Regions from separate parts of the Pseudomonas sp. ADAK7 genome, predicted to be linked through region 1. Evidence: predicted binding sites of a transcription regulator. Region 1 holds the regulator's gene; each other region holds the start of a gene.
What was found. Region 1 encodes FliA, which starts transcription of late flagellar genes. Its sites were predicted from a motif close to CTAAAGTTTNNNNNNNNNNNGCCGNTAA; they were not measured.
Positions count from the first base shown of each region.

Region 2: flgM (flagellar biosynthesis anti-sigma factor FlgM) is a predicted target of FliA. The motif match lies at 2,501-2,528, and genes of this name have one in related genera.
Region 3: HKK53_RS19890 (methyl-accepting chemotaxis protein) is a predicted target of FliA. The motif match lies at 2,197-2,224, and genes of this name have one in related genera.
Region 4: HKK53_RS21690 (methyl-accepting chemotaxis protein) is a predicted target of FliA. The motif match lies at 2,069-2,096, and genes of this name have one in related genera.

Region 1 covers NZ_CP052861.1:2,591,269-2,595,391, forward strand. Annotated here, with positions in the region: gene HKK53_RS12125 (chemotaxis protein CheA) at 1-933, opposite strand, end outside; gene HKK53_RS12130 (protein phosphatase CheZ) at 988-1,776, opposite strand; gene HKK53_RS12135 (chemotaxis response regulator CheY) at 1,799-2,170, opposite strand; gene fliA (RNA polymerase sigma factor FliA) at 2,339-3,079, opposite strand; gene fleN (flagellar synthesis regulator FleN) at 3,076-3,906, opposite strand; gene flhF (flagellar biosynthesis protein FlhF) at 4,023-4,123, opposite strand, start outside.
Region 2 covers NZ_CP052861.1:6,236,059-6,240,181, forward strand. Annotated here, with positions in the region: gene HKK53_RS28655 (MFS transporter) at 1-717, shown strand, start outside; gene HKK53_RS28660 (flagellar brake protein) at 784-1,530, opposite strand; gene HKK53_RS28665 (flagella synthesis protein FlgN) at 1,621-2,088, opposite strand; gene flgM (flagellar biosynthesis anti-sigma factor FlgM) at 2,138-2,464, opposite strand; gene flgA (flagellar basal body P-ring formation chaperone FlgA) at 2,614-3,375, opposite strand; gene HKK53_RS28680 (chemotaxis protein CheV) at 3,461-4,123, shown strand, end outside.
Region 3 covers NZ_CP052861.1:4,344,115-4,348,237, reverse strand. Annotated here, with positions in the region: rRNA gene HKK53_RS19905 (23S ribosomal RNA) at 1-1,536, shown strand, start outside; rRNA gene rrf (5S ribosomal RNA) at 1,695-1,810, shown strand; rRNA gene rrf (5S ribosomal RNA) at 1,919-2,034, shown strand; gene HKK53_RS19890 (methyl-accepting chemotaxis protein) at 2,341-4,123, shown strand, end outside.
Region 4 covers NZ_CP052861.1:4,735,050-4,739,172, reverse strand. Annotated here, with positions in the region: gene HKK53_RS21690 (methyl-accepting chemotaxis protein) at 1-1,959, opposite strand, end outside; gene HKK53_RS21685 (LysR substrate-binding domain-containing protein) at 2,135-3,055, opposite strand; gene HKK53_RS21680 (NorM family multidrug efflux MATE transporter) at 3,214-4,123, shown strand, end outside.

The DNA.
Region 1 (4,123 bases):
AGGAGCAGTGACGACTGCGCCGGTGCCGACTTCAGTGAACTTGCCTTTACCGTGCAATTCATCGAGCAGCGATTCGAACTCGTGATCGGAGATCAGATCGCCGCCGGCCGCTTTAGCGGTGGGCGCAGCCGGGGCTGGCGCCGAGGCAATGGCGGTTTCCAGCGCATCGACGGCAAAGTTGCCCTTGCCGTGCAGTTGATCGAGCAGTGCTTCGAATTCGTCGTCGGTGATGTCCGAGCTGTCGCCGGCCGCTTTCGGGGCCTTGGCTGCCGGTGCAGCCGGAGCTGCGGCTACGGCATCGACCGCGAACTGACCTTTACCGTGCAGCTGATCGAGCAACGACTCGAACTCGGCGTCGGTGATTTCGTCGCTGGCCGCGGCATTGCTGCTCGGCACTGGCGCAGCGGCGGGAGCTTCGGCCTGGGCCTTGACGGCGTTCAGCGAGTCCAGCAGTTGTTCGAATTCGTTATCGGTAATGTCGCCCGACTCGCTTTCGGCGGCCGGTTCTTCCACCACGTCGGCAACCGGGGCGGCGTCGGCGGATTGTGGCTCGGCCAGACGGGCCAAGGCTTCAAGCAATTCTGGAGTGGCAGCCGTGATCGGGCTGCGTTCGCGGACTTCGGTGAACATGCCGTTCACCGCATCCAGCGCTTCGAGAACCACGTCCATCAGTTCCGAGTCGACGCGTCGTTCACCCTTGCGCAGGATGTCGAACACGTTCTCGGCGATGTGACAGCACTCCACCAGCTCATTGAGCTGGAGGAAGCCGGCGCCCCCTTTTACAGTGTGAAAACCGCGAAAAATTGCATTGAGCAAGTCCGCATCATCCGGTCGGCTTTCCAGCTCGACCAGTTGCTCGGACAGTTGCTCTAGAATCTCGCCGGCCTCAACCAGGAAATCCTGAAGGATCTCTTCATCGGCGCCGAAGCTCATTAAGGGGGTGCTCCTACAGGTCTAAAAACCCAAAAAACCTAAAATTTTAAAACTCTAAAATCCCAGGCTGGATAACAAATCGTCCACATCGTCCTGACCGGACACAACGTCTTCTCTTTTATCGGCATGAATCTGCGGACCTTCACCCTGAGAGAGATGTTTTTGCGGATCTTTTTCAGCCAGCATCGCTTCACGGTCATGTTCGATACCCGCAAAGCGGTCTACCTGGCTGGCCATGAGCACGAGCTTGAGCAGGTTGCTTTCAACTTCGGTGACCAATTGGGTCACGCGCTTGATCACTTGACCGGTGAGGTCCTGGTAATCCTGAGCCAGCAGAATGTCGTTGAGGTTGCTCGACACCACGCGATTGTCTTCGCTGCTGCGTGTCAGAAAACCGTCGACCCGCCGCGCCAGCTCGCGAAACTCTTCAGCCCCGACTTCGCGACGCATGAACCGTCCCCAGTCGGTGCTCAAGGCCTGGGCTTCCTGGCTCAGGCCATTGACCAGCGGCGTGGCGTTTTCCACCAGGTCCATGGTGCGGTTGGCGGCGGCCTCGGTCAGCTTGACCACATACCCCAGACGCTCGGTCGCATCCGTGATCTGCGAAACTTCCTCGGCTTGCGGCATGTTCGGGTCAATCTGGAAATTGACGATCGCGCTATGCAGCTCGCGAGTGAGCTTGCCCACTTCCTGATACAGGCCGCGGTCACGGGTCTGATTGAGCTCATGGATCAGTTGCACAGCGTCGCCGAACCTGCCTTTTTCAAGGCTTTCGACCAGTTCGACCGCGTGTTTTTTCAGGGTCGACTCAAAATCGCCCTGTGAAGATTCGTTATGCTCCATAGCTCCCCCGTGGCGCAGTTGCTCAACCGATGCGTTCGAAAATCTTCTCGATTTTTTCTTTCAACGCCTGGGCCGTGAAGGGTTTGACCACATAGCCGTTAACACCGGCCTGGGCCGCTTCGATGATCTGTTCGCGCTTGGCTTCAGCGGTCACCATCAGCACTGGCAAGTGCTTGAGTTTTTCATCGGCGCGCACGTGGCGCAGCAGGTCGATGCCGGTCATGCCTGGCATGTTCCAGTCTGTTACCAGAAAGTCGATGCTGCCGCTGTTGAGCACCGGAATGGCAGTGGTGCCATCGTCAGCCTCGACCGTGTTGGTGAACCCAAGGTCACGCAACAGGTTTTTAATGATCCGCCGCATCGTTGAGAAGTCATCAACGATGAGGATTTTCATGTTCTTGTCCAATTCGACCTCCAAGCAGTCTTAAACGCGCCCAGCACCTGGACGCGCCATTTCAATCAATCCGGCAAAGCACTCAAATGACTGTCTGGAGCACAACAGATCGAGACCGCTGCAGTTCAACACCACACCAGCCTCGTTCGCAGTGTCCCCACACTGCCTTCAGCGCGCTCGCCACTCCCCCAAACGCCCCCGCAAACGGGCCGCGCACTGGCTGTGTAACTGGCTGACACGGGATTCGCTGACACCCAGGACCTCACCGATTTCCTTGAGGTTCAGCTCTTCGTCGTAGTACAGCGCCAACACCAGTCGCTCACGCTCCGGCAAATTGGCAATCGCGTCCGCCAAGGCGGCCTGGAAACGTTCGTCTTCCAGATCGCGCGACGGCTCCAGATGAGCACTGGCGCCATCCTCGTGCAGCCCTTCGTGTTCGCCGTCCTGCAACAGGTCGTCGAAACTGAACAGGCGGCTGCCCAAGGTATCGTTCAAAATCCCGTAATAATCGTCGAGACTCAATTGGAGTTCGGCCGCAACTTCGTGATCTTTAGCATCACGGCCGGTTTTAGCTTCAATCGAGCGAATTGCGTCGCTGACCATGCGGGTATTGCGGTGGACCGAACGTGGTGCCCAGTCCCCCTTGCGTACTTCATCGAGCATCGCGCCACGGATTCGAATGCCCGCGTACGTTTCGAAACTCGCGCCTTTGCTGGCGTCGTATTTGGTCGACACTTCAAGCAGGCCAATCATCCCGGCCTGGATCAGGTCTTCCACCTGGACACTGGCCGGCAGACGCGCCAGCAAGTGGTAAGCAATGCGTTTGACCAGTGGCGCGTAACGCTCGATCAGCTCGTATTGCGCATCACGTGCCGACTTCTTGTAGAGGTTGTAGCCACTGGCTGTCATAGGACGGGTCCTGCGGTCTGTTGCACGAGACGCTCGACGAAAAATTCCAGGTGCCCGCGCGGGTTGGCCGGCAGCGGCCAGGTGTCGACTTTCTGTGCAATCGCCTTGAACGCCAGGGCGCACTTGGAGCGCGGGAAGGCTTCGTAGACGGCACGCTGCTTCTGCACGGCCTTGCGCACGCTTTCGTCGTAAGGCACCGCGCCGACGTATTGTAAGGCGACGTCAAGGAAGCGGTCCGTGACCTTGGTCAACTTGGCGAACAGGTTGCGACCTTCTTGCGGGCTCTGGGCCATGTTGGCCAGGACGCGGAAGCGGTTCATGCCGTAGTCGCGGTTGAGCAATTTGATCAGAGCGTAGGCGTCGGTGATGGAGGTCGGCTCGTCGCAGACCACCAGCAACACTTCTTGCGCGGCGCGGACAAAACTGACTACGGAGTCACCAATACCCGCAGCCGTGTCGATCACCAATACGTCGAGGTTGTCGCCGATATCGCTGAAGGCCTGGATCAGGCCGGCATGCTGGGCCGGGCTCAGATGAACCATGCTCTGGGTGCCGGACGCGGCCGGGACGATGCGAATGCCGCCCGGGCCTTGCAACAGAACGTCGCGCAGCTCGCAGCGGCCTTCGATCACATCGGCCAGGGTACGTTTGGGCGTCAGTCCCAGCAGAACGTCGACGTTCGCCAGACCCAGATCGGCGTCCAGCAGCATGACGCGTCGGCCAAGCTCTGCTAGAGCCAGGGACAAGTTCACTGACACGTTAGTCTTCCCGACGCCACCTTTGCCGCCGGTCACCGCGATCACCTGTACGGGATGCATGCTGCCCATGTTATTTCTTTACCTTGTCTTGCATAGACGGAGGCCACATTACTGGCTGCGCGTTCATCAACTGAACAATGCATGGCAGACCATCGATGTAGGTACAAAAACTGTTCATTAGTACCTCAGCCAACCTGCTTGGTCGGGCTGTGGTAAATATCAGCGAACATGTCAGCCATGGCTTCCTCGCTGGGTTCTTCCTGCATTTGCACGCTCACCGCGCGAC
Region 2 (4,123 bases), 3.5 Mb from region 1:
TCGCAGCAGGGGTTGTCCACCGAGCAGGTCGGTCTGTTCATGGGTAGCTGCATTTTTGCCGGGCTGGTGGTGCAGTGGCCGTTGGGCTGGTTGTCCGATCGCTACGACCGGGCGCTGCTGATCCGCACGTTTGCTTTTTGCCTGGCCCTGGCTGCGTTGCCGCTGGCGATCATGCAGCAGGTGCCGCTGGAGGTGCTGTTCATTGCCGGGTTCCTCTGTTCGCTGGTGCAGTTCTGCCTGTACCCGTTGGCGGTGGCGTTTTCCAATGACCACGTCGAGGGTGATCGCCGGGTGTCGCTGACGGCGATGCTGTTGGTGACCTACGGCGTTGGCGCCAGCATCGGGCCGTTGGTGGCCGGGGTGCTGATGAAGCTGTTTGGCAGCCACATGTTGTATGCCTTCTTCAGTTTCTTCGCATTGGTGCTGGTGTGGCGGATCCGCCCAAAAGCGGTGACCAATCTGCATGTGGTCGACGATGCACCGCTGCATCACGTGGCCATGCCCGACAGTATGTCGAGTTCCCCACTGGTGGCGGCCCTCGACCCACGGGTGGATGAGCAGGTGGTACAGGATCAGATGCAGAATCCGATCGAGCCGGAACCAGAGCCGGAACCGGAACCGGAACCAGATCCAACTCCCGAAGACCCGACTGATCCAGAAGATCCAGAAGATCCGGACACCGGTCGCGAACAAAGCTTCACCGAGGCCAGGCCTTAAAATCGAGGCATAAAAAAACGGGCAGTCACCGCAAGGGACTGCCCGTTTTTTATTGACGAGGCGTGATCACATGTCGTCTTTGTCGAAGCGCCGGGCTTCGCGTTGCAGCTGATAGACGAAGCGCTCGACCTGCCGTTGCACCAGGCCGCTCATGTTGTGAAAGCGGACGCCGGCGAAGGTGATGGAGATTCGTTCTTCGAAGTGCAGATAACGCAATTCAACCGGGGCGGTCATGCTGCCGAAGGGCAGGGCGGCGACGAAACGGTCGTAGACCTGGCCCAATTGCAGGCTGGAGGTGATGTCGCCCTCGAAGCGCAGTTTGCAGCCGGTGGCGGAGATGTCCAGCAACTTGCCGTTGATCGGCGACTTGAGCTTTTCGCCGCCCAGTTCGACATTGACCAGTTGCGCCAGCTTCAATGCCGCGCGAAAGGCATTGCGACGCTGGTGGTAAACCACTTCGGACGGCAACGCGCCACGGTAGCAACGACCACCACCGGACTCGTCAATGGTCAGCGGACCATTGCTGTCCCAGGCAATGCGCACGCCATCGTGGAAGCCCTCGACCCGGAAGGGTTCACCGGCCAGCAGGAAGCGTTCACCATCGCGGGGGATCATTTCGTCCAGCGCCATCATGTTGCTGTCACGGTCGATGTCCACCAGATAGCTCTGGAAGCGCTGACTGCGCTCATGGAACGTGATGATCAGCGGATCATGGCTGTCTTGCAGCTGGCGCAGGTTGCCGGAGATTTCCAGGGGTGTGGTGAGCACCTTGGGTGGTTGCGGAGCGTCTTCCGCGCTTGAGGCATTGAACACGGTTCATCAATCTCCAGACAAAATATGACTACTGGCAGGCATTCTGCCAGCATGTTTCGCGTCTTGATAGGGTGTGCTCAATTGACGGGCTCACGCCTGACTGAGCGGGCGTGGCTTTGCCATCTTGGCGGTTGAGCCGCGGGCGTCATAAAGCGCTGGAGGTTCGCCACCGGTGAGGATTTTCAGCTGATTGGCCGTGGCGGCCTGTTGCATCAGGATCGACTGGCCATTCTTTACGTTGGCCACCTGGCATTGAGCCAGGAGATCGGTCAGCACATCGCCCTGCGCCAGCAACTGATCGCCGATGCTTGAATGGCTGGCGAGTTGCTCCAGGCCACTGCGATCGATGGGCAGGTTGAGGCTGGCGAGGATTTCGCTGCGCTTGCGGCCATGCTGTTCGAGCAAAATGATCAATGCCTGTTTCTGCGCCAGAATCTCTTCGAGCAGAGGCATGTCGCGACCGTGCAAGGCGAGGGACTCGGTTTGCAGTAACTCCAGCAAGCGTTGCGCTGGAGCAAAGTCGTCGGTGATCAGTTGCAGTAGATTAGTGTCGTGCATGGCTGGCCTTGGGTTTTAAGCGTCCAAAAGCCTGGCGCAGGCGGTGGGCCTAGCGCTGGGCTTCGAAGTTGAGCAGTTTGCTGGCTACACGGCTGCTGTCGACTTTATAGCTGCCATCGGCAATCGCTGCTTTCAACTCGGCCACACGGGCGTTGTCGACGGCAGGCTGATCGCGCAGCTTGTCAGTGACCTTCTGCAACTGTTGAGCCTCATTGCTGAGATGTACCGACTCCCCGCTTTTGACGGTACTGGCCTGTTCGGCCGGGGTATTCAGCGGTGCGGATTTGCCGGCGTCGGCGGTTTCCTTGGCAACGCTGGTACGTGTACTGCCCGTAAGTGACGAGGAGCTGTTTAAACGGCTGAAATCGATGACCATGATAAAAAACCTCTGGGTATTTGGACGCTTGCCATGTTTTCGGCATTACCTGCGAAAACTTTAGGCTCATTTATGCAATGAGCTGCATGCGCCAGCGCTGCATGGGCACAGTTTAGGTAACAGCCTGCCAGAGCGCCATAGCCTGACCTCTACATGGACACTTCCACTTGGCCCGGCGCGGTGACTTGCGCCTTGATGACCCGCATGGAATTGAGGTTTTTCACGCGTATCTGTTCCGCCAGGCCGCCATTGGAGAGTGCTTCGCCGGGCATCCGCACACTGAGCGTACCACTGCGGGCGGTAATCACCACCTGGTCGCCTTTGCGCACCACTTCCGCCTGTTCCAGATGGACCAGGGTAATCACCTGATCACCGACCGTTGGTCGGGTAAGTTTCTGCCCGATGGCCTGGTCGACCGAGGTGAAATAGCCCTGGTTGATCAGGCTGATATCCCGCTCGCGCAGAGCGACGTCACCGGGTTCGATAATTCCGGCACGCTTGAGGGGCCGGGTGGTGGTGACAACGTCTCGAAACAGGCGCACTTGAGCGGGTACGAACACTGTCCACGGGGAGTTGCCCTCACAGCGAACCTTGACCGTGACCCGGCCAATCGGGGTCGCCGGGCTCTCCAGTGTGGCTGTCAATTCCTTGTCGCACATGGGCATGCGCAGGCGTGGATCGAGCTGCTTGACCTCGATTTCGTAGCGGCCTTCCGTTTGACTGGTAGCGAGATAGTCTTCTACGGTGAATTCAAGAAAGCCCTGAGTCACGCCGATAAGCATATCAGGCAAGGTAACCGCGTCAGCAACGGCAGGGCTGCCAACGGGTAGTAAGCAAACAGCCGACACCACGCACAGCCATTTGCGGTAGGTTGATGTCAGGCGTCGGAAAAATGTCGTTTGTTCGTTCATACGGGTTAAAAAGCAAGCGCCGTGCCGTTTAGTGATGAATGTGCGTCGCAACACAACTTAGCGTTGTTGGTGTAGGAGTCTGGGCATGGCTGGTGTAATGGATTCGGTAAACCAGCGCACGCAACTGGTAGGGCAGAATCGCCTGGAGCTGTTGTTGTTTCGTCTCGACGGTCAGCAGCTTTACGGCATCAACGTATTCAAGGTTCGTGAGGTGCTGCAATGCCCCAAGCTGACCTTGATGCCCAAGTCCAGTCCCGTCGTGTGCGGTGTGGCAAATATTCGTGGGGCGACCATTCCGATTCTGGACCTGGCAATGGCCACCGGTTCCGGTCGGTTGCTCGATCAAAGCAATCCCTTCGTGATCATCACGGAGTACAACACCAAGACCCAGGGTTTCCTGGTTCGGTCGGTAGAGCGCATCGTCAACATGAACTGGGAGGAGATTCATCCGCCACCGAAGGGCACTGGACGCGATCATTACCTCACGGCTGTGACTCGGGTCGACAATCAGTTAGTCGAAATCATCGACGTCGAGAAGATCCTCGCGGAAGTGGCGCCGACGCCGGAAGCGATTTCGGTCGGTGTGGTCGATGTCGAAACCCAGCACAAGGCGTTGTCCTTGCGGGTGTTGACGGTCGATGACTCGTCGGTGGCGCGCAAGCAGGTCTCGCGTTGCCTGCAAACGGTCGGCGTCGAAGTGGTGGCGTTGAACGACGGTCGGCAGGCGCTGGATTACCTGCGCAAGCTG
Region 3 (4,123 bases), 1.8 Mb from region 1:
GCGTAGTCGATGGAAAACAGGTTAATATTCCTGTACTTCTGGTTATTGCGATGGAGGGACGGAGAAGGCTAGGCCAGCTTGGCGTTGGTTGTCCAAGTTTAAGGTGGTAGGCTGGAATCTTAGGTAAATCCGGGATTCTAAGGCCGAGAGCTGATGACGAGTGTTCTTTTAGAACACGAAGTGGTTGATGCCATGCTTCCAAGAAAAGCTTCTAAGCTTCAGGTAACCAGGAACCGTACCCCAAACCGACACAGGTGGTTGGGTAGAGAATACCAAGGCGCTTGAGAGAACTCGGGTGAAGGAACTAGGCAAAATGGCACCGTAACTTCGGGAGAAGGTGCGCCGGTGAGGGTGAAGCATTTACTGCGTAAGCCCATGCCGGTCGAAGATACCAGGCCGCTGCGACTGTTTATTAAAAACACAGCACTCTGCAAACACGAAAGTGGACGTATAGGGTGTGACGCCTGCCCGGTGCCGGAAGGTTAATTGATGGGGTTAGCTAACGCGAAGCTCTTGATCGAAGCCCCGGTAAACGGCGGCCGTAACTATAACGGTCCTAAGGTAGCGAAATTCCTTGTCGGGTAAGTTCCGACCTGCACGAATGGCGTAACGATGGCGGCGCTGTCTCCACCCGAGACTCAGTGAAATTGAAATCGCTGTGAAGATGCAGTGTATCCGCGGCTAGACGGAAAGACCCCGTGAACCTTTACTATAGCTTTGCACTGGACTTTGAATTTGCTTGTGTAGGATAGGTGGGAGGCTTTGAAGCGTGGACGCCAGTTCGCGTGGAGCCAACCTTGAAATACCACCCTGGCAACTTTGAGGTTCTAACTCAGGTCCGTTATCCGGATCGAGGACAGTGTATGGTGGGTAGTTTGACTGGGGCGGTCTCCTCCTAAAGAGTAACGGAGGAGTACGAAGGTGCGCTCAGACCGGTCGGAAATCGGTCGTAGAGTATAAAGGCAAAAGCGCGCTTGACTGCGAGACAGACACGTCGAGCAGGTACGAAAGTAGGTCTTAGTGATCCGGTGGTTCTGTATGGAAGGGCCATCGCTCAACGGATAAAAGGTACTCCGGGGATAACAGGCTGATACCGCCCAAGAGTTCATATCGACGGCGGTGTTTGGCACCTCGATGTCGGCTCATCACATCCTGGGGCTGAAGCCGGTCCCAAGGGTATGGCTGTTCGCCATTTAAAGTGGTACGCGAGCTGGGTTTAGAACGTCGTGAGACAGTTCGGTCCCTATCTGCCGTGGACGTTTGAGATTTGAGAGGGGCTGCTCCTAGTACGAGAGGACCGGAGTGGACGAACCTCTGGTGTTCCGGTTGTCACGCCAGTGGCATTGCCGGGTAGCTATGTTCGGAATAGATAACCGCTGAAAGCATCTAAGCGGGAAACTAGCCTCAAGATGAGATCTCACTGGGACCTTGAGTCCCCTGAAGGGCCGTCGAAGACTACGACGTTGATAGGTTGGGTGTGTAAGCGCTGTGAGGCGTTGAGCTAACCAATACTAATTGCCCGTGAGGCTTGACCATATAACACCCAAGCAATTTGTGAACTCGAGAGAGACCAGATTGCGGTGTGTGAAGACGCAATGAACCGAAAGTTCGCAGCAAAAAAACACACAAATCTATCGCATACCCATTCGCTGGAGCGTGAACCTGAAAAGGCAAACGAGCTGGCTACCGAATTTCTTGACGACCATAGAGCATTGGAACCACCTGATCCCATCCCGAACTCAGCAGTGAAACGATGCATCGCCGATGGTAGTGTGGGGTTTCCCCATGTGAGAGTAGGTCATCGTCAAGATTAAATTCCGAAACCCCTATCTGCGTATGCAGGTAGGGGTTTTGTTTTAGTAGAAGTCACCGTTTTTTGCTGGCACGTTACTGCGGTAACGGGCTGGTCACAGAATTTCTTGACGACCATAGAGCATTGGAACCACCTGATCCCATCCCGAACTCAGCAGTGAAACGATGCATCGCCGATGGTAGTGTGGGGTTTCCCCATGTGAGAGTAGGTCATCGTCAAGATTGAATTCCGAAACCCCTGTCTGCTAGCGCAGACAGGGGTTTTGTCGTTTTGGAGCAGATAAAGCGCCGAGCGACAGCAAAGGAATTAAAAGCTAAGCCAGACGCTCTAGTACGCCGTTCGGCGGGAATCTGGCGTGAATGTCATCCATTTCATACAAACCCCTAAGATTTATCCTTCTCGTGCCGAAAAACTGGTGAGACATGCGTGCACCAAAGTAGAGCGGCCTCAGAAAGCCGTCTGCGCTGTTACATGGAATGTTGCAATCCGGAACGCATCCCCACTTTTTGCATAAGAAGTCCCATGAAATGAATCTCAAGTTCAGCCATAAAATCCTGCTGGCCGCTTCAGGCGTCGTGGTGCTGGCTTTCGCGTTGTTCACTTTGTACAACGACTATTTGCAGCGAAACACCATTCGGCAAAACCTCGAATCTTCTGTCCAGCAAGCCGGCGACTTGACCGCCAGCAGCGTGCAGAACTGGATGAGCGGCCGCGTGCTGGTGCTGGAAAACCTGGCGCAGAACGTTGCTCACCAAGGCGCGAATGCCGATCTGCCAGGATTGGTCGATCAACCGGCCTTTACCTCGAACTTCCAGTTCACGTACGTCGGCCAGGCCAACGGTGTCTTCACCCAGCGCCCTGACGCGAAGATGCCGGACGGCTACGACCCACGTCAGCGTCCTTGGTACAAGCAAGCCGTTGCTGCCGACAAAACCATGCTGACCCCGCCTTACATGGCCGCAGTCGGTGGCCTGGTCGTGACAATCGCCATGCCGGTGAAAAAGAACGGCGAACTGCTCGGCGTTGTCGGCGGTGACCTGAGTCTGGAAACCCTGGTGAAGATCATCAATTCGGTGGACTTCGGTGGTATCGGCCACGCGTTCCTGGTCAGCGCCGACGGTCAGGTGATCGTCAGCCCGGACAAAGATCAGGTGATGAAGAACCTGAAGGACATCTACCCAGGTTCCAGCGTACGCATCGAGAAGGGTAATCAGGAAGTCACCCTGAACAAGCAGGACCGCATCCTCTCGTTCACCCCAGTGAGTGGCTTGCCAAATGCCGAGTGGTACATCGGGCTGTCGATCGATAAGGACAAGGCCTACGCCCCGCTGAGCCAATTCCGCACCTCGGCACTGATCGCGATGTTTATCGCCGTGAGCGCCATTGCAGTGCTGCTGAGCCTTCTGATCAACGTGCTGATGCGCCCGCTGACAACCATGGGTCGTGCGATGAAAGACATCGCCCAGGGCGAAGGTGACCTGACCCGTCGTCTGGCCGTGGAAAGCAAAGACGAGTTCGGAGAACTGGGCGGTGCATTCAACCAGTTCGTAGAGCGGATTCACGCGTCGATTTCCGAAGTGTCCTCGGCGACCCGTCAGGTGCACGATCTGTCGCAACGCGTGATGGCCTCATCCAACGCCTCGATCATCGGTTCCGACGAACAAAGCGCTCGCACCAACAGTGTGGCTGCCGCGATCAACGAGCTTGGCGCCGCAACCCAGGAAATTGCCCGCAACGCCGCCGATGCTTCGCAGCACGCCAGCGGCGCCAGCGAGCAGGCCGACGACGGTCGTCAGGTGGTGGAAAAAACCATCCTGGCCATGACCGAGCTGTCGCAGAAAATCAGCCTGTCCTGCACCCAGATCGAAACCCTGAATGCCAGCACCGACAACATCGGGCACATTCTGGATGTGATCAAAGGTATCTCTCAGCAGACCAACCTGCTGGCCCTGAACGCGGCTATCGAAGCGGCCCGTGCCGGTGAAGCCGGTCGTGGTTTTGCGGTGGTGGCGGACGAGGTGCGTAACCTCGCCCATCGGACCCAGGAATCGGCCGAGGAGATCCACAAGATGATCACCTCGCTGCAGATCGGTTCTCGCGAAGCGGTGACCACCATGAACGCCAGCCAGGTCTCCAGTGAAGAGAGCGTTGAAGTGGCGAACCAGGCCGGTCTGCGCCTGGTCAGCGTGACCCAGCGCATCGGCGAAATCGACGGCATGAACCAATCGGTGGCCGCGGCGACCGAAGAGCAGACTGCAGTCGTGGAAACCCTCAACGTCGACGTCAACCAGATCAACCTGTTGAACCAGC
Region 4 (4,123 bases), 2.1 Mb from region 1:
CTCTTGGCGCAAGCCTGCCGCCAGCGATTCCAGCTCTTTGGCGGTGATCGCCAGATTCGACACAACTTCGCGCTGCTCGCTGTTGGCCAGGGCAATGCTTTGCAGGTTGCTGCTGAGCAAGGTCGCGGTGCTGCTCTGTTCCTGGGTCGCAGTGGTGATCGCCGCGAACTGCTGACCTGCCGAACGACTCTGCTCATCAATCCGCGCCAGGGCCGACGCGACGTTGGCATTACGCGACAGGCCTTCCTGCATCAGTACATTGCCCTGCTCCATGGTGCTGATGGCGTTGCCGGTTTCCTGCTGGATGCTCTGGATCATCCCGGAGATTTCATCCGTGGCTTCACGGGTACGCGACGCCAGGTTGCGCACCTCATCCGCGACTACGGCAAAACCACGCCCCTGCTCGCCGGCCCGAGCCGCTTCGATGGCCGCGTTGAGCGCCAGCAGGTTGGTCTGGTCGGCAATCGCGGTAATTACCCCGACGATCCCGCCGATTTCCTGGGAGCGCTGGCCGAGGGTGTTGATCACCGTCGCGGTGCTGTTCAGTGCGCCAGCGATTTGCTCCAGTGAAGAAGAAGCTTCCTGCATCGACGTACGACCAATCTGGGTTTGCTGTGCGTTTTCCTGAGCCATGCGCTGGGTGTTGCCCATGTTGTCGGCGATGTTCAGGGAAGTGGCGCTGAATTCTTCCACGGCGCCGGCCATGCTGGTGATTTCGCCGGACTGCTGCTCCATCCCTTCATAGGCACCGCCTGACAAACCGGACAAGGCCTGGGCGCGGCTGTTGACCTCTTCCGAGGCCTTGCGGATGTGTTCGACCATGGTCGACAGGGCCTGGCTCATCTGGTTGAACGCACGCGCCAACTGGCCGATTTCATCGTGACTCGACACGTTCAGACGCACGCTCAAATCACCGGCGCCCAAAGCTTCGGCCTGACGCACCAGATCGCCCAGCGGAGCCAGTTTGCTGCGCAACAGCCAGACCGCCGAACCCACTGCAATCAACATGGCCAACAAACTGCCGATGGCCAGTTGAATGCCCACGCTCCACGTCACGGCGCTGATTTCGTCTTGCGGCATGCTCGCCACGACCGACCATGGGCCGCCCTCGAACGGCACCGCGACGCTGTAGAACTCCTCGGATTTGTCGCTCCAGAACTCACCTTTGCCCGGCGTCTTCGCCAGTGCCGCGATGGCCGGGACTGCTTTGTCTAGTGCTTCCACGCCAGCAATCGGCACCAGCCATTTGTTTTGTTCGTCGAGCAGCGCCAGGGAGCCGGTCTGGCCGATGCGGAAGCGCTTGAGGTTTTCAAACTGCGCGTTCTGCGCGTCGGTGTAATCGAATCCTACGAACAACACGGCAATCACCTTACCGCCGCTGTCACGTACGGGGGTGTACTGGGTCATGTAGGAACGTTCGAACAACAAGGCGCGACCGACATAGCTCTGCCCCGCGATCAAGCGCGCGTAGGCCGGGTGGGCGTGATCGAGCAAGGTGCCGATGGCCCGAGTGCCGTCCTGCTTGCTCAGGGAGGTGCTGACCCGAACGAAGTCTTCGCCGCTGCGCACGAACAAGGTCGCGACGCCGGCAGTCATTTGCTTGAACTCGTCGACTTCCTTGAAGTTGTTGTTCAACACTTCGCCGCCCAGGTGCAAGCCCGGGGTTTGCACGCCCGCCACGGTCACCGGCTCATCCGGGTGCACGCTGAGGCCGGCGCTGAAGCGCTTCTCGAACAGACCGCTGAGACGCTGGGTGCTTTCGCGTAGCGTGCCGTGGAATGTGCTCAATTGGTCAGCGAGCAAGCGGGCCTCACTGGCCAGGTGCTCTTCGCGGGTGGCAAGGTTGGCGGTGTCCAGCGAGCGCAGGGCGAACACGGTGCTGCCGCTGATGACAATCGCCAGGATCACGGCAAGCGCGAGACCAAGCTGTGAGGCGATCCGGGCACGGGGTTGAGACATGACAGCTCCTGGCCAAGCGACCGGGATCCTCCTTGATCCGGCTCTACGCTCAGCAAAATTTCGAATAATGGGAATAACGCGAAACCGGCACGAAGGTTCCACTAGCAGATTTTCGGCGGCAAACCTGAATACTTGAGTGATTAACCCGGTTATAGCGCATGGCCACTATATCGTTTCAGCTCAACCGTTCAACATCCGGCAGTTCCATGGCCCGCACTTCTCCTTGCAGGAAATCGCTGAGCCGCCGCATGCGCTCACCGCCGGGGCGGGTTTTCGGCCAGACCAGGTAATATTTCTCACCGCTGGCAACGGCAGTCGGCCACGGCAAACTCAGACGACCCTGTGCCACATCCTCGGCCACCATCAGCAAATCCCCCATCGACACGCCATAACCCCGGGCGGCGGCGATCATGCCCAACTCCAGCGTGTCGAACACCTGCCCGCCCTTGAGCGACACCTGATCGGCCAGGCCCATGCGCTCCAGCCAGTTGCGCCAGTCGCGGCGGTCCGGTGCCGGGTGCAGCAGTTCGGTGGTAGCCAGCCGAGCGACGTCCCAGGGTTGGTCGTCCAGCAAATTGGGGGCGCCCACCGGGATCAGCTCTTCCGGGAACAGCAGCGTCGTCTCCCAATCCGGTGGGAAATTTCCTCGGCTGAGGATCACCGCGCAATCGAACGGTTCGTGGTTGAAGTCGACGGTGTCGATGTCCATCCAGGCGCTGGTCAGTTGCACTTCGTTGCCCGGTTGCAGATGCCGGAAACGGCTGAGCCTTGCGAGTAGCCAGCGCATGGTCAGGGTCGACGGGGCTTTCATGCGCAGGATGTCGTCTTCGGCGCGCAAGGTGTTGCAGGCACGCTCCAGGGCGGTGAAACCTTCACGAATGCCGGGCAGGATCAACCGCGCCGACTCGGTCAATTGCAGGTTGCGCCCGCTGCGGTGAAACAGCCGACAGGCGAAATGCTCTTCGAGCGTACGAATATGCCGACTGACCGCACTTTGGGTAATCGACAGTTCTTCGGCCGCGCGGGTAAACGAGCTGTGCCGCGCCGCCGCTTCGAATGCGCGCAGGGCATACAAGGGAGGCAGCCGACGTGACATGGAGAAAGCTCCTATAGCGGGATGAGGCCAACTTATCAGAAAGCTCGCTGGATGAGTTTTAATCATGCCACCCATCCTTTTTATCCCTTTGTGCAAACCCCGCAGAGCGCCGAGAATCGAGCCTTTCCTGTTTACTCTGCCAATGGAGCGTGATGACCATGCAGCATCCAGCACGTACCGAACTCTGGGCCATCCTGCGGCTGGCGGGGCCGTTGATTGCCTCGCAGTTGGCGCACATGTTGATGGTCCTCACCGACACCCTGATGATGGCGCGCCTGAGTCCCGAGGCACTGGCCGGCGGTGGCCTGGGCGCGGCGACTTACTCGTTCGTGTCGATTTTCTGCATCGGCGTGATCGCGGCGGTCGGTACGTTGGTGGCGATTCGTAAGGGCGCCAACGACATCGTCGGCGCCGCGCGGCTGACTCAGGCCGGTTTGTGGCTCGCTTGGTTGATGGCGCTGGTGGCCGGTTTGCTGCTGTGGAACCTCAAACCGGTGCTGCTGCTGTTTGGCCAGACCGAAACCAACGTGCACTCCGCCGGGCTGTTCCTGACGTTCCTGCCGTTCGCTTTGCCCGGCTACCTGAGTTTTATGGCCCTGCGCGGCTTCACCAGCGCCATCGGCCGGGCAACACCGGTGATGGTGATCAGCCTGTGCGGCACCGTGGCCAACTTCGTCCTCAACTACGCGTTTATCACCGGGATGTTCGGCTTGCCGAAAATGGGCCTGGTGGGGATCGGCCTGGTGACCGCGATTGTTGCCAACCTGATGGCCGTGGCGCTGGCGCTGCATATTCGGCGGCATCCGGCCTACGACGCTTATCCATTGCGCCAAGGCCTGTCGCGGCCGAACCGCCAGTACCTGAAAGAACTGTGGCGCCTGGGCCTGCCCATCGGCGGCACTTACGCGGTGGAAGTCGGGTTGTTCGCCTTTGCGGCGCTGTGCATGGGCACCATGGGCAGTACGCAACTGGCGGCGCACCAGATTGCCCTGCAGATTGTGTCGGTGGCGTTCATGGTACCGGCGGGGTTGTCGTATGCGATCACCATGCGCATCGGCCAGCACTACG